2 regions of the Parabacteroides sp. AM17-47 genome follow, and region 2 is predicted to be linked to the other one. Evidence: riboswitches for the same ligand, from Rfam matches in the RefSeq annotation. Region 2 holds a riboswitch; the other holds the start of a gene.
The links. Region 2 has a riboswitch for cobalamin ahead of DW205_RS05030 (Ig-like domain-containing protein). Riboswitches for the same ligand answer to the same signal wherever they lie in the genome.
Positions count from the first base shown of each region.

Region 1: another riboswitch for cobalamin. It lies ahead of DW205_RS09115 (ABC transporter substrate-binding protein); the one in region 2 lies ahead of DW205_RS05030 (Ig-like domain-containing protein).

Region 1 is NZ_QTLI01000009.1:136,900-145,217, reverse strand. Features, by position in the region: gene DW205_RS09130 (DUF4906 domain-containing protein) at 1-2,250, opposite strand, end outside; gene DW205_RS09125 (ABC transporter ATP-binding protein) at 3,052-4,065, opposite strand; gene DW205_RS09120 (iron ABC transporter permease) at 4,067-5,104, opposite strand; gene DW205_RS09115 (ABC transporter substrate-binding protein) at 5,114-6,277, opposite strand; cobalamin riboswitch at 6,340-6,539, opposite strand; gene DW205_RS09110 (precorrin-2 C(20)-methyltransferase) at 6,606-7,310, shown strand; gene DW205_RS09105 (hypothetical protein) at 7,359-7,871, opposite strand; gene DW205_RS09100 (formate--tetrahydrofolate ligase) at 8,265-8,318, shown strand, end outside.
Region 2 is NZ_QTLI01000005.1:72,944-81,261, reverse strand. Features, by position in the region: gene DW205_RS05040 (DUF5074 domain-containing protein) at 1-321, shown strand, start outside; gene DW205_RS05035 (PHP domain-containing protein) at 470-1,513, shown strand; cobalamin riboswitch at 1,717-1,920, shown strand; gene DW205_RS05030 (Ig-like domain-containing protein) at 2,120-3,787, shown strand; gene DW205_RS05025 (DUF5074 domain-containing protein) at 3,802-8,318, shown strand, end outside.

The DNA.
Region 1 (8,318 bases), on a different contig from region 2:
GGTATATCGGATATAGGTCGTCCTCCTCTGCTCTTTATCAAAATAGACAACGATACCCCCATCTGTCTTTTCGCCATTGTTTTGCATATTCATCAAATACAGGCTAGGACCTGTAGCGCTATGGTTGACATCATTGAATAAGGGATAATAGTTCTCCACTTTTGTCACCCGCCAGCCGGCCGGGCATGGGTCGTGAACGGTCTTCACCGAACTACCACCCCAAGCTTGTTTTACATCATTTAGATTCGTGATCCAGGAAAGATTATCAGCGTTATTGCCACTTGGCTTATAAATAGATGACGGGTCTTTATAGGCTTCCCTAAAAGTCGTGGCAGAAGGTACTATCTTACGTGAATAATAAGTAACACCATCCGGCCTATATAAATTCAATATATTTTTCACGGGTTTAGTCAAATCTATACGCTCTATTTTGGACACGTACTTTGTAGTATAACTACTGGGGAAAGGGTCCTTTCTACCCCATTGATAATGGAAACCATGTGCCTTCGACCTATCCTCCTCTTCCGCGGGTATCGTGGTATATCCGGCTAAAGCGCCCAGATTACGATCCATGATAGGATATTGATTCGGATGATTCCCATACGTATATTTTTGCTTACGTTTTGTCTCCGGCTCGTCTACCGAGGCATCCCCGGTAGCGTCCGGATGATAATCTGTCACCCATACGTGCCAACTCCAGAGAATATCGCCTTTGTCGTTTCTCGCCGCTATCAAGCCGCTACCTCCGGTCGTGTTAGGGGCGACACGGCAATAGATCCGTCCTTGCCCCTGGCCAGACAAGGGGTTCTTCGTTATATCCTGACCGTCGTCTCTCTTTATGTCCACAATATTCGTATGATCCTCTTCGGTATTTACGATACCCATTACCGGATCTCCCAAATCTCCGCTTTCCAAGGTCTGCCATAAAAGTTCCACGGAAGTGATACCCCCCTCCGTGTCAGCCCACCCTTTCAGTGTGGAATTCTCTTGATCCGCCGTCCCATCGACCGTATATTTATAGGGATCGAAACAAAAGGCGCCTCCCGGAACAATCATGAAACAGTTGGCCGTGGGAACCAAGTTATTGTTATTCTCGGAAGCCCCGATCGGATTCACGATGGTAATACGTTTGTCATCCACCGGAAGCTCCGAGTGTGACATCTTAATCCCGTAAACATAGTTCGTATTGTCGTACAGATTGAAATCATGACTTGAACTTCCTCCCAAATAGACACGGTAACTCAATTTTTTCTTGATATTCACAGGATCTTGTGATACCAGCGTAATGTAAACACTACCTTTCGGAGCGTTCACTTTCGTGCGATAATAGAGGGACGTGGCATTCGGGCTTTCGCCTCGTAGCACACTGGGGATCCAGCAAGTATAGCTGCCCGACTCCTCTACATCGGGAACCTGCAAGGTAGAGTATTGATCCAGTAAAGAGGGATATGTCGCCTTGTCCTCCGGATGACGCAATAATCGGTAATTGGCAGGTATGGATTGAAGCATAACTTGTTTCAAGACATATCCCGTGTTTTTCGAGACGTTTTCCCATGTGATCGTCAGCCGGGAAGCCAAACGGCGTAATAAGACGCGGATATCCTGTCCCTCCGGGTTCTGTATCCTATACGTCTCGCCCTCCTTCACTATACAGACATGAGGGAGAAGCAAGAGATAGGGCATCACTTTTATTTGATCCTTTGTCGTTATCGAGTTTATTACCGAAGAATCCAGCATCATGTCCTGAATATCCGACAGCCTCTTGCCCTTAAGGGACTCAATCGTGTTTTTCGAGCCATTATATCCACGGGCGACGATCAGCAATTGGCATTCGGTCTCGGGGGTTGACAGTGTCGCAAGATCTACCAAAGGCACGGTGAAGGATTCCCCTATGGATTTATTACCCAGGTTTTGCGTGCTGTTATTGATGCAATTTCCCGCCCGGTCGTATTGCCAGATCTCCAAACCATATAACTTATCGGGTTTGGCCGTAGCCAAGGGATCTTCAGGAACCGTTATAGCCTTCGTGCCCATGTTTTGACCGGAGAACAGACGCACATCAAAGCCAAAGCCTTCATTAGCCTCCGTGTGGATAGATCTCGTACTCAATGCCGCCGCATCTTCCCAGTCTGCCAATCCCACGCATAGCGATACCTCCACCGTCTTGCCCTCACCCGTAGACGGGCAGGGTGAATCGAGACGATCCTCACAACTTGACATTCCTAACACCCATACTATTGACATCATCATCAATACTGCTTTTTGTAATTTTACACCCATTTCCTCCATACCTGCACGTGCTTTTTCACTACTACATTTCACATTTTTTTGCTTGAATCACGTTGTCTCTTTCTTACGCAGAAAGAGACAACAGGAGGATAAACGCTCCTATCCGCTGTTTTTCAATCCCTTGGAAATGTTAATAGGACAAGGCACGTCACGCTTGACGGCTCGCTATTGTTTGTCTTTTTTAATTTTGATAAAAGATTTAAGCACTCTCCTTGCCTTTATCAGCAATTTGAGCTACTTTTACACCCGAAAACGGATATTTACCCGTCATTCTGAAAGTTGTCTCTTTCTGCGTAAGAAAGAGACATTTTTTTTCTCCCTACTTCTTTATTCTCAATCACTTCTATTTTTCGATTCATTTTACATTATCGTTTTTTTTACCGTTTGTCTCTTTACATCTCACTACTCATTTAACATTTAGGACTTACTGTCCGGAAAGGCACGCACGAGCTAGCACGATTCCCGACGGAAGAACCGTGTAAAGATCCATACATGCAAACTTCATATTGTTACATGACGTTGAATTAAATGTCTAATTGTTTCGATTTTGTCTATATTCATTAGGTGTAACCCCAACCATTTTCTTGAACCAACACCTGTACGTAGAAGTGACAGGAATGGTGGAATTAAAGTTGTATGTATCTTTCAAGCAATTACAGGAAAGCCGACGAAGCTAGCTTACTTTAAAACAATGGATTTGAATGGAAAAAATTCATAACTATGAATGAAGAAAAACATAGTTATGAATTGAAAATTTCATAGTTATGATTTTTCAGTATCAAAATAGGCAAGTAATTCTTCTATCGTTTGGGTGATATAGGTACTGCCGGAAGTCTCATGGATGATAAAGTAGGTGGTCTTTAAATCGCCAGTCTCAATCCAGATATTCGATTCCACTTCCCGATTCGCCAAAATTCCGTTTCGCTGGAGCGCTTTACGCACCATAGCGTATTTCTGGCCATGTCCAACGAGGCGGATCTGTCGGGAGAATTGATTATCTATACGGAATAACCCGGTATCCTTATCGAAAACAATCCCTTTCCGGGCGAAGAAATTGCTTAAATGACCACTCAATGCCAAATCCTCGGGGGTACCGGTAGAGATACCATTTGCTTTGTCCATTAACCATATCTTATCCGATATCTGGAGAGCCAGCTCCAAATCGTGAGTGGACATAAATATCGTCTTATTCGTTTTCCGGGTTAGATGATGGAGTAATTGCATAATCTCTACCTTGCTGGGAAAATCAAGGAATGCGGTAGGTTCATCCAAGTAAATAACCGGAGTCTCCTGAGCGAGCGCCTTAGCGATCATCACTTTCTGGCGTTCTCCATCCGATAAGGTATGGACCATGCGGGATGCTAGTTCCTCAATGCGGACAAGGGCGATGGATTCTTCCACGATCCGCTTATCATCCTTGCTCAACTTGCCCCAGAAGCCGGTATACGGGCTACGTCCCATCCCGACCAATTCCCGTACCAACATATTCCGGATCTCACATTTATCGGTCAGCACGACACCGATCGTGGTGCTCAATTCCTTATCGGAATAAGCATCTATATCTTTTCCTAGGACCAATATTTCCCCATCTAATTTAGGTTGGAAAGCCGATAACGTGCGCAATAAAGTAGACTTCCCCACCCCGTTAGCACCCAGCAAACAGGTTAATTCACCACTATAGATCGTAGAGTGTATACCTTTAGCTACCAGCTTTGTACTACTCTTAGAATGGTAACCGATCGAAAGTCCGTTAATATGAATCGTATCTTGTTTCATCTTACTCGTTCAATTCATTCTTTCGTTTTCTAAATAATACCGAGGCCACTACAGGAGCACCGACTAAAGCGGTTACCGAGTTGACAGGTAACGCTCCCTCGAACCCCGGCATACGGGCGATCAAATTACAGATCAACGCCAACGCCGCACCGGCGAATAAGACCGCAGGCATTAAAATCCGATGGTCGGAAGTTTGAAATATGGCCCGGCATAAATGCGGAACGGCTAGCCCCAAGAAGATAATAGGTCCGCAATAAGCCGTGACAATCGCCGTAAGGACCCCGGCCGAGGTGATAACCAACAAACGGGCCCGCTTGATATTAAGTCCCAAATTGCGTGCGTAGCTATCCCCAAGAAGCATCAAGTTCATGGTCTTGATAAGCAGGAACGAGAGAGGGATCAAGATTGTCATAAGAATCGCGAACAACGTCATCTGATTACCGGAAACACGGGCGAAACTACCCAATCCCCAAATCACGTATGCACGGATATCCTCCTCGACGCTAAAGAATTTAAGTACACCGATCACGGCGTTTGCCACGTAACCGATCATCACACCGATAATCAACAACGTGACATTTCCTTTTACCTTTTGGGAAACATACACGATCAGCGCCATCACGGATAAGGAACCGATCACGGCCGCTATCGATAAGGCGATCTCCCCCATAAAACCAAGTTTACTCAAGGCAACGCCCCCTAAACTACCGCTTAACAACACCACGAAAGCGACACCCATGCTCGCTCCCGAACTGATACCTAAGACCGAAGGTCCGGCCAATGGATTACGGAAAACGGTTTGCATCTGTAAGCCGCTGATGGATAAGCCAGCTCCCGCTACCAACGCTGTCAATGCCTGTGGTAGTCGAGATTTCCAGATAATATTCTGCCATGTAATAGGCTCATTTCCTGAATTCCAGATAATATGCCAAACCGATTGAAGAGGAATAGAGACTGACCCCAACACCAAATTCAAAAAGATTAGAACAAAAATAGCCGTGACAATCGCCAGCATCCATAGGGTATTTGAATGTCTCATCAGTGTTCCTTATTTAAGTCGAGAATAATAGACCGGCTCATGATCCGGTAATAAATCCGGATGAAAGATATGAAGCAAATCCGCTAGGACGATCTCCGGTTCTGTCGGCATACTCTCATAAAACGGCGTGTTCTTCATATTACAATAGATAATCCCTTTCTCCCGGAACGCACGGAAATCCGCATAACGAGGATCTTGCTCTTTCAATGCCTCATAGCTAAACGTTCCCGGGAAACTATTCACGATACGCCAGTAATCAGCATCGTCCGCTTGGTTATAGACCGTCTCGAAGTCTAATGTAACACCACCGGATCGCTCATCGTCTTTCAAGAAATAATCAGCGCCGGCATCCTTGAAAAGCTGTGCCAAGAAACTCTTTCCTCCTACGGCATACCAGTTTCCACCCCGTAACTCGCCACTAAAAACTATCGGACGTTTTTTAACATTGCCATCCGCCGTAAGTTCCTTTAATTCATTATACCTCTTCTCAATGGCGGCAAAACGCTCATTGCCCTCTTTCTCTACCCCTAACAACAAGCCTATGAACTTGATCCATTCAGCTTGTCCCAATGGCGTAGTCTCCTTATAACCCAAATGGGGAATCAAGGGGATACCCACGTCTTTCAGCGTCTCATAGCCTCCCCGCTTGAATGGCGATACAAGGATCAAATCAGGATTCATACTCATGATAACCTCGTTATCGAAATTTCCCTCTATACCGATCTTTGCGGTTTTACCTTCTTTCAGGCGTTCGTTCATCTCTTTATTGAACAAATGCCGTGTACTGGTAATCCCAACGACCTTATCCAAGGCACCCAATTTAATAAAATTCGATAATTGCAGGGAAGTCATACAGATAACGCTTCGGATAGGAAGCTCTATCACCGTATAATCAACAGGAATCCCCGTGGGTTTCGAACCTCTTTTTACGAACGCATAATGAAACGTGGTGCTTTCCTCGTTTTGAGGATCTTGGATATCAGCCAAGACATATTGATCCGCATAGGTAAGCTTGAATCCTTGGGCGTATAAAGGCTTAACCTGCTCTTGCGAGAATGCGGATTGCTCTACGGAAGCCGTCTTCCCTATTTCTCCTTTTTCACGGATACCTGAAGTACATGATAAAGTCAATACCGATAAAAGCAAGCATCCACTCGCTATAAACTTATTCATAATCCTTGTTTAATTGACAGTTGATCATTGACAGTTACTCTCGTCCTGCTCCACGGGACAGCAACATTTATTTATGAACCGGCAGGTCTTCTGACTTACTTCCATTCTGGACGCCTTCCCGATTACGAAACCAGTGGCCAAGGTATTGTCCGAATGTTTAGAAGTTCACAGCAGCGTGGTCTGTCCGGGATTCTCACCCGGTTCCCTTTTAATCCGCCTCCCAGAAAAAGAGATAAGCGGAGCCTATTACAGCGACAAAAGTAGTAAGAATATTTGTATACATCCGCAATTTTAAGGACTTTTGCGTTTCAAATAAAAACAAATACACATGAATCATCCTATTCACTTCGTCTCATTAGGTCCCGGTGATCCGGAATTAATTACGCTGAAAGGGCTTAATACATTACAAAAGGCTGATATTATCTATTGTCCTGCTACACAAGGCAAGCATGGAATCATATCTCGGGCGACGGATATATTGAAAGCTATTGAGGTAGACGAATCCTTGATCCATCCGTTTATTTTGCCAATGAGTAAGGAACGGACAGATGCGTTAAACGCTTATAACGAATTGTTTCTGGATGCCCAAGCTGAATATTTGAAAGGAAAACAAATCGTGATCGTCGCCGAGGGAGACGCTGGTTTTTATTCATCTATACAATATGTATACGATAAATTCGAGGAAGCAGGAATCCCGGTAGATCGAATCGCAGGAATTCCGGCATTTATAGCGGCAGGTGCTTTGGCCGGGATACATATCGTAAAACAAGAGGAGCAAATTAATGTAATCCCCGGGACTGCGTCGTTCGATGAACTTTCGGCAAAAATAGAAAATGGAATGATCATCGTCATCATGAAATTACCGGGTTGCCAAGAGGCTATTCATACTTGTATCCGGCAGTATGCGGATAAGGCGGTTTTTCATTATTTCGAGAATGTTGGAACAGGAAAAGAATATTATACTACTGATATCACCATTATACATTCCAAGGATTTCCCCTATTTCTCCCTACTGATTGTCCAACCTCGCTAAAAGAAGAAGGCTGCCCGGAGAGTAACCAAACCCGGACAGCCCATCTTATTACGCTACATGCAATATATGCTTAAGCTGATCGATATGGAAACGAAGTGTATCCATATAAGGTTTCACTGAATTATGGTACATGATCGCTTTTGCGTGCATATCTTCCAACTCGCTTACTTTACGGTTCGCCTCACGCATTTTACAAGCGTTGTAGCGAATACCCGATACATGTCCTTTGATATCCTCGATCGCTTGGTTTCCCCGGTTGAAGATAGACTCTGCTTCTTCCGGAGCGTATACCGTATAGGCTTGGGCAACGTCATCCAGTAATGCCTGTTGATAAGAGCCGGCTATCGGGAGCAATTGATGGATCGCATGATGACATAAAGAATGAACCTCGTTTTGAAGCTTCTTCAATTCTACTTCCCACTTTGATTCACATACTTCATCCAATTGTTTGACTTCCGCTACGACACAGCCGCTAAACAATTCCACTACCATCTTTTCCCATGCTTCTGCTACCCACGATTTAGTAGCAAATGTAACCTGACTAAATCTTACTGTTGACATAACCTTAAATTTACATATTATATTGCTAATGTTATTAATCTCTTATCTATTTCAATTTATCACACTCAAATCATTTTATCTTTCTTTTTATCGTTGCGACACCACAAAATTAATCAAATTATCATAGATGGATAATTTTAAAGACTATTTTATAATTCTTTAAGAGTGCGACAAGCAAAACGTATGATTTTTGCAAAGTTCACTTTACAAAAAGTTTAATTTCAAGCCTAACAGCTATCACAAAAAGCAAGATCATCGCCATCTTCGCACAAAAATATCAAAATAACACAATCTTATTATTCCATAAAGGGGGAAAACCTTGTTCCGTATCATTTTGTTATTATAATAAATTAGATTTACTTTGTTCAAACTATATAAACTTACATAAAGCACATGAAATCGGACATTGAGATAGCAAGAGAAACAGACTTGCGTAAAATTAAGGAA
Region 2 (8,318 bases):
ACGGCTGTTAAAGAGAAAGACGGAAAGAAAGAGGTGGTAGGCACATTCTATAGTGAACCGTTCTCTACCTCTTCCGGGACGGTCAGCAATGAGACGATAGGTGCGGGTGAGGCCCGTATCTATTATTACGCCGGCTATCTGCATTTGAATAATCTGGAAAGCTATCGTTGCTATATCGTAGGATTCAACGGTACGGTATTGGATGCTTTTGAGGTGACCGATTTGAATGAGAGCCGTTTGATGAGTTTTTCCAAAGGATCTTATATCATCACTGCCATCAATGGCAATGACCGGATAACGAGGAAGTTCGTAATCAAGTAATATCGAAACAAGGTGAAGGAGAGTCAAAAGGCTCTCCTTCCTATCGTTATAACAATGTGATATGAATGACATTTTAAATTAATTAGCTTATGAGAAAATTTTGTTCTTTATTTCTATCTTAGTACTCCGTTATTGAGCAATTTTAAGCATGAGAAGATTTATAGCTCCCGCATTGCCGGGTGAAACCTCTGAGGAGGAGGATGTTTACGAGCTAACGCATATCGATCACTTGTTCATAAGAGACCGGATCGAGATTCCGGGATTCGGTAATTACGAGACGTTAAAATGCGACTTTCATACCCATACGGTATTCTCTGATGGCTTGGTATGGCCCGACGCAAGGATATATGAGGCTTGGCAGGAGGGATTGGATGCGATAGCGATCACTGACCATATCGAGCACCGGATCAACAAGGATGTTTTGAAAGGAGATTTAAACAAATCTTATAAAATCGCTAAAAAAGCCGCAGATGACATGGACTTTATCGTGATTCCCGGAGCGGAAATAACACGTTTCAAACCCTTGGGGCACCTGAACGCCTTGTTCGTACAAGATGTCAATCTTATGGAGAAAGAAAATCCTGTGGAATCTATTGCCGAGGCGAAAAGGCAAGGGGCATTTATTGTGTGGAATCATCCCGGCTGGCCGGATCATAGGGCCACTTTATATCCTATACATGAACAGCTGATTCAAGAGGACATGATCGACGGTATAGAAGTCATGTCTTACAAGGACTTTTACCCGATTGCATTAGAATGGTGTTCCTGTTTTAAGAAAGCGTTTATGGCAAGTAGCGACGCTCATTGTGTTCTTTCCGGGATATACAGGAAAGGGCTACGTCCCCTGACACTGGTATTCTCGGAAGAAAGAAGTGAGAAAGGGATAAGGGAGGCATTGTTCGTCGGTCGTACGGCTGCGTTATTCGATGGGAAAATCGCGGGAGAAGAAAAATGCTTGACCCCATTGGTCAAGGCCTGTATTCGGGTTAAGCGAATGAGGAATACGTGTTTGGAGGTAACCAATATATCTGATATTCCTTTCGTCATATATTGCGAAAACAATTTATACCTGCTTCCGGAAAGAAAAACGATTATAATGATGAATCCTAAGGAAAATAGTTGGATAATGAAAAACTGTTTTATCGGCAGGAATAAGAACCTATCGATTTATTTCGATGATTTCTTGGTATGAGTCAATTTTCATCCAGCTCCCCTGTTTTCATCCGAGCTGATCATGTGGGTATCTATATTAAATCGGATTACTATTGATAGTAACCGCGTTTTTTATGGATAGTAGTCCGTATTTCCCTCGTCCTTATTTTTAAAATTTATACAATATGCAGTATAGTCAAAAAAGCATTTAATAATATTGTGTATATTTTGAATTGTTTTTCATAAATTTGCTGCCGTATTGGTTCGCCTACCCTATTCAGGTACGGCGATTAAAAGGGAATCAGGTGAGAAACCTGGACAGTCCCGCTGCTGTAAGCTCCAAAAAAGCTTTAGACATCAACTCATTGCCACTGTTTCCGGAAGGAACGGGAAGGAAGTTCTAAAGTGGAGTAAGTCAGAAGACCTGCCAATGCCGGATAACCGCCGCGATTTTACGCTACCGGGGTTTAGCGTAGGATTCAAAAAAGGGAAATATACGAAGTGAATATTGTTTTAGATGAAGGATTGATCGGGTAAATCGTGACTTAGTACCTCCCGGACTATGGAAATATTCATGATTATTTGATCTTTCTTTTATATTCCCTCTTGATCGTTTTTTGGAGTTTTACATTTAATATAAAAGCTTATGAGAAAAATTCTATCTCTTTTCTTTGTAATGGCTTTGTGTGTAGTAGGTCTTTCGGCGCAAGGATTGGTTCAAGGGCAACCACATCCCTCGGCTCCGAATGTGCCGGTGAAACCAAAGTCCCAGTTAAGGGCTGACGCCAGCTTTTCTTTTGACGACATCCAGTTCTGGGTAGGAAGCGGCAGCAAGAGAGCCGCTTTAGTGATCGAATGGCATGATGGGAATCAACCGGATGCCATGGTTTGGGGATATCGCTGGGATGGCGAGGCTACCGGACACGATATGATCGTGGCGATAGCGAAGGCCGATCCGAAACTTCTTTTATTAACCCAATATACGGGTTGGATGGGTTATACGATTGATGGTATTGGATATGGGGATAATCTGGACGTTCGATATGACTTGGATGGGGCCAAGAATGAACCGAAGAATGCTTTCAAATTTGAACCTCCTATTACGAATCCTTTGTTGGGGCAGACTGGTTTTCCTGAAAATCCGGCGGGGGACGTAGCGGCGGCTATTCGACAAGGCGTACAAACCGGGGTTATCTATCACCCGATAAATGCGGAAAGATATGGATATCCATCTTATGACTATGACCATTGGAGTTGTAGCAATGGCATTCATTGGCAAGCCGGTTGGTATTATGGTTATTGGAGTTATTTTGTGAGAAGTAGTCAAACCTCGAATTTTAGTTATTCAGGTTTAGGTGCTACAAGCCGTGTATTGACGGATGGTTGTTGGGATGCGTGGAGTTGGAATGGAAATATGAATACATCAGAAGGAACTCAGCCCGGAGATGTCTTTGTCGCAGCGACAATACCCTCTGGAGGTGGAGGGGATGAACCCGAGATCCCGGTGATACACGTAACATCCATTTCTCTCAATAAGTCTTCTTTGCGTTTACAAGCAGGAGCAAATGCAACCCTTGTAGCTAGTATCTCTCCTGTAAACGCTGATAATAAGCAGGTTATTTGGAGTAGTTCCGATACAGGTATAGCAACGGTAGAAGATGGGGTCGTAACAGGTGCCAAGTTCGGTGTGGTGAAAATAACAGCCCAATCGGTAGATGGCGGATATACCACTGTTTGCGAAGTGACGGTAACGGAGACGGTTACTCCTGAGATCGATTTTGAAGGGACCGGGGCGGTTATCTCATTCCCTAAAGTGGAGGAAGCCACCTCCTATGAGGTCCGTGTCTACAGATATGAGAATGGAAATTATAAAAAGATAGGCACTTACGTAGCGGATGCGGAAGGCAATATCATTACTGAACTACTGACGAAAGGCTTACGGGCTACTTCCGGCAAGGTATCGGTCCCTCTGAAGAACCTAGGGAAGGATGACGCTTATCGGATAGAGATCCAAGTCATGAATGGCTTGGACGTGATCGATACCTATATGGTAGAAAAATCTTCTGATCCGGTGAGCAATGAGACTATGGTTCCCGTTATCCCAAAGGTTTCCTATCAGAATGGAGCGTTGCGCTTTGAGCATTTAGCCGGATATCAAATCTATTTAATGCAGATAAACGGGAAAATGCTGGAACGTTTTGTGATTCAAGTCCGGGAGGAACTTCATCCAATATCTCTTCCATCCGGGAATTATCTATTGATAGGCGAAAAGGATGGCGATAAAAAGACATTTAAAATTCATATTACTCAATAATTAAATTCATTAACATGAGACGAACACTTTACTTAAGTATGGTCTGTTTGCTATCGGCTCTGTCGGTAGCCGGCCAAACCGGTTTGCGGGATCTGAATCCGATAGAGAAACAGAAACTGCAATTACCGGAATTGCCCAGTTCGCAGGCACGAGCCTCGATGCTTCGATCCAATGGAAGCGTGGATTACACGAAAGGTACCTTTATCGTAAACGAGGATTGGTACGGGCACCAAAACAGTTCGGTGAACTTTCTGTCGGATGATGGGACTTGGACGTATAACGCGTTCCAAAAAGAGAATCTGGGACATGAATTGGGATGTACGAGCCAGTTCGGTACGATTTATGGGGATTTGTTGTATATCGTGTCCAAGCAATCAAAAGATGGTGCGGCATCTGTAGAGGGAAGTCGCTTAGCGGTAATTGACGCGAAAACGATGCAAGTGAAGAAGGAATTTCAGACGATCAACAGCGCAGGAGCTGATGGACGTTCTTTTTTAGGAGTGGATCTGACGAAAGGTTATATCGGAACGAGTAATGGTATTTATATTTTTCATACAGGATACGATGAAAAAACCGGAAAATATGATGAAAACCAGATGTCTATAGATGCCAGCGCGATCGAAGGAACAACGGGAATTTCTTCCAGCGATTTGTATCATTCACAGATTGGAACCATGATTCGTGTTGGAAAATATGTATTTGCGGTACATCAAACGAAAGGATTGTTGGTGATTGATCCAGAAAAAGATATAGTAGTGAAAACGATATTGAAACCAGGGGATGATAGTAATCACGGCTTGGGCTCTATCGTGCTTTCTAAAGATGGTAATTTATGGGCCAGCGTGACATTCGAGTTAACAGGTACCGGAGCGACAATGCCTTATATGTGGAAAGTGAATCCATATACATTGACTACCCAAAAAATAGATATACCTACATCGGATGGTATTGAGGAGATTCCCAACTCTTGGTATGCATGGACCGCCGATGGTTTCTGTGCCAGTACGAAAGAGAATAAGATCTATTGGAAAGGGCAAGGTTCCGGTAGTTGGTTCACGGGATATAAGATTTTCTGTTATGACATAGATAAGGATTCTTTTTATCAAGTATTTGATTTTTCAAAGCTAGATAAAGGAGATTGGCGTCTTTATGGTACGGGATTCCGTATTGATCCGGTAGATGATAATATGTATTGTTTCCTTTATCATGAATTTTTAAATCCGGAACATGAATTAGCGGTAATTAAAACAGATGGAAGAGGGGATACGAACGGAACAATGGTAGGTCGCTATCCTTATGAGAAAGTGAATTATTGGTTCCCGGCTTTACCGGTGTTCCCGGATAACATGGCTCCGACAATCACAGACGGTTTACCTAGCGAAATTACGTTTTCCGCTGAAAATACGAAGTATAGTAAATCAATGGATGAGATTATAGAAGATGGTGATAATATGATTTCAGCGGTTGTTACTACGATTGTGAATCCGAATCCGGAACTAATTAGTGCGGAGGTGATAAATAACACGTTGACTATTGCTCCGATCGTGGAGAGTATCCAAGAAGCGAAAGAAATTCAACTTAATTTGAGTTTTAACTCAAATGGTAAGATCGTAAATAAACAAGTTGTCGTAAAGTTGACAACTTCAACAGTAGCTCCTTTTGAGTTTAATGAAAAAGAGGTGACACTGGAAGGAAAAGAAAAAACTTTAACATTGGCTGTTACAGGATTAGCGGAAGAGACAATAGAATGGAGTAGTTCTCATCCTGAAATTGTGAGGGTTTCGGAAGATGGTACTGTCATTGGTGTCACTTATGGTACTGCGATAATTACAGCGAAGAGTAAGATACGCCCGACACTTTCTGCGAAATGTTCTGTTACTGTCAAGCGTCCAGCAATGACATTAAAGGAATCTTCTGTAGAATTATATGTTGGAGAAACAAAAGAAAGAGTGCTGACTCCTGTAGATAATAGAATAGAATTAGGAGAAAAGATAGAGTGGACTTCATCCGATGAAAATATCGTAACGGTGGAAGGAACGGCATATTATGCGAATGTTACTGCTCATTCTGCTGGTGTCGCTGAAATTATTGCGACAATTAAATCGGAAATAACCGGAGAAACTTTGTCTGTAACTAAACGTAAGGTAACGGTAGAAACATTTATACCTGTCGAAAAAATAGAATTGCGATTCGCATCTTCAGGAGAGTTGCTGCCAGAAGATGTCATAACGATGAATCTGAATGACAAGCTACAGCTTTCCGCTATTGTTAGGCCGGACAATGCCAGTTCGAAGGGTTTGAAATGGTCTTCTAGTGATGAAACTGTTTTTTCTGTTAGTAATGCAGGAGTGATACAAGCAAAGGGTAGTGGTGAAGTGACTATTACTGTTTCAGCTGCGGGCAGTGATGCTTTAGCTTCGTGTCAACTTTCTTGTTCGTTTGAGTATGAAGGTGCGGCCTTTAAAAATAAGACTGTAAAATATAATTATAATGATGGTGCCGGAGAGTGGTTTTTGGAAATTCCTGTTGTTTTTAAACCAGCTAAGCCTGATTATATTGATATTATAGATGCTAGAGTTGAAGGAGATTTAGCGGATCGTTGGGGATTTAATAGTTTTGACGGTGAGAATTTAGTTTTGGACTGTTATGATGATACTCAAGGGACAGGAACACTTATAGCGACAGTCCAGAACTCGCAGACAGGGGAAACGAGTGAAATTTCTTGTCTTCTGTGTAATGCAAATGATTTAACTAAGTTCGAATTGGAAAAAAGTTCATTGTTTATGAAAACCGATGAAACTTTTCAGTTAAAACCTCAAATAGAGTGGGGAGACGTAGAACCTGTAAAAGTCTTATATGTTTCATCGGATGAAACGATAGCTTCTGTTGATGATGGAGGATTGGTTACGGCCCATAAAGAAGGGAAAGCGAATATTGAAGTATATCTTGAAAATGGTTTGGCTTCTACAGAATGTCAGATAACTGTTGCAAAAGTTGCTGCTGCCAGATTAACAATTCTTGTACCAGATAGAATTGTGAAAGTGGGACAAAATGAAAGGTTTCAGTTCACCGCAAAGGTTTATCCTGATGATGTTAGTTTCTCTTCGGTTAAATGGAGTGGTTCTGCTTATATTGATGAAAATGGTTTATTTCAAAGTCGCAATATGTCTAAGCATACAATCATAGCAACATCGGAAGATGGTCAAGTGTCTGACACGTGTATGGTTTATGTACAAGGAGAAATACCTCTAGAATCCTTTAGTGTAGAACCTAAAGATATATTATGGGATATAAATGATGGACAGGTTTATGATTTGCGTTCTAAATTTAAATTTAATTATTATCCAATGAATGCGTCTTGCGCTTCTAGTACAATGCTTCCTGAAATGGTTATCGAAGATGAGGATATTATTACTTATGTAAAACCGGATCCCTCAGGATTGAACGGAGGTTATAAACCATCAAAGGTTGGAACAACAGGAGTTGTGTTTGAGGCGATAGATGGCGGTTTTAAAGATTCTGTTCAAATCCATGTGACTGATAAGAGCTTGGGGGTTTGGGGTGTGACTTTAGAGTCTTCTCAAAGAGTAGCGGCTATTGGTGAGCATTTCACTTTATCTTATGAAGTACAAACTGATCCAACAAAGCCGGATGTGGAAAAAAGTGTGACATGGACTAGCAGTGATGAAAATGTTGCGACAGTTAATTCTAAAACAGGAGAGATCCAAGCATTAGCTGACGGTGAAACGGCAATTCGAGTGAAGACTGATACTGGTGGGTTTGTTGCGACGTGTACATTGTCTGTGGGAAAGGGTATTATAAAAGTGACAGGTGTTTCTTTAAATCAAGATCGGCTGGAGTTGCTAATAGGGCGTTCTGCTCAATTAATAGCGACAGTTCTTCCGGAAAATGCTAAAACAAAAACTGTAAACTGGTCAAGTGATAATCGATTGGTTGCGGAAGTCGATGAAGATGGCAATGTTTCCGCATATGAGGAAGGAACTGCTACGATCACGGTAACAACCCTTGATGGAGGCTATACAGCTACTTGTAAAGTGATTGTTTCTGCGGAACTGGAAAAACCGGGGGCAAATGTTACGGGTGTTAGCCTAAATGCGTCTTCTTTGTCTTTGAATAAAGGTGAGGAGGCTGTATTAGCAGCGGTGGTATCTCCATCCAGTGCGATTAATAAATCAGTAACTTGGAGTTCTTCGGATGCCACGGTAGCCACAGTAACTAACGACGGTACGGTTAAGGCCGGTATCGCCGGTGTAGCTACAATTACGGTGACAACAGATGAAGGTGGTTATACCGCTACTTGTGAAGTAACGGTAATAGATCCGAATTTGGAAAACCCCGTGGTTGAAGTAAAAGATTCCACGGCTATATTAACATTCCCGAAAGTTCCGGAGGCTACTTTCTACGAGGTGTCTGTTTATAAGTACGTAAATGGGATACCTGTATTATTTGGTGTTTACACGGTTGATGCAGAGGGTAATATCCTTACTGGCTTGATGAGTGAGCTTCGTTC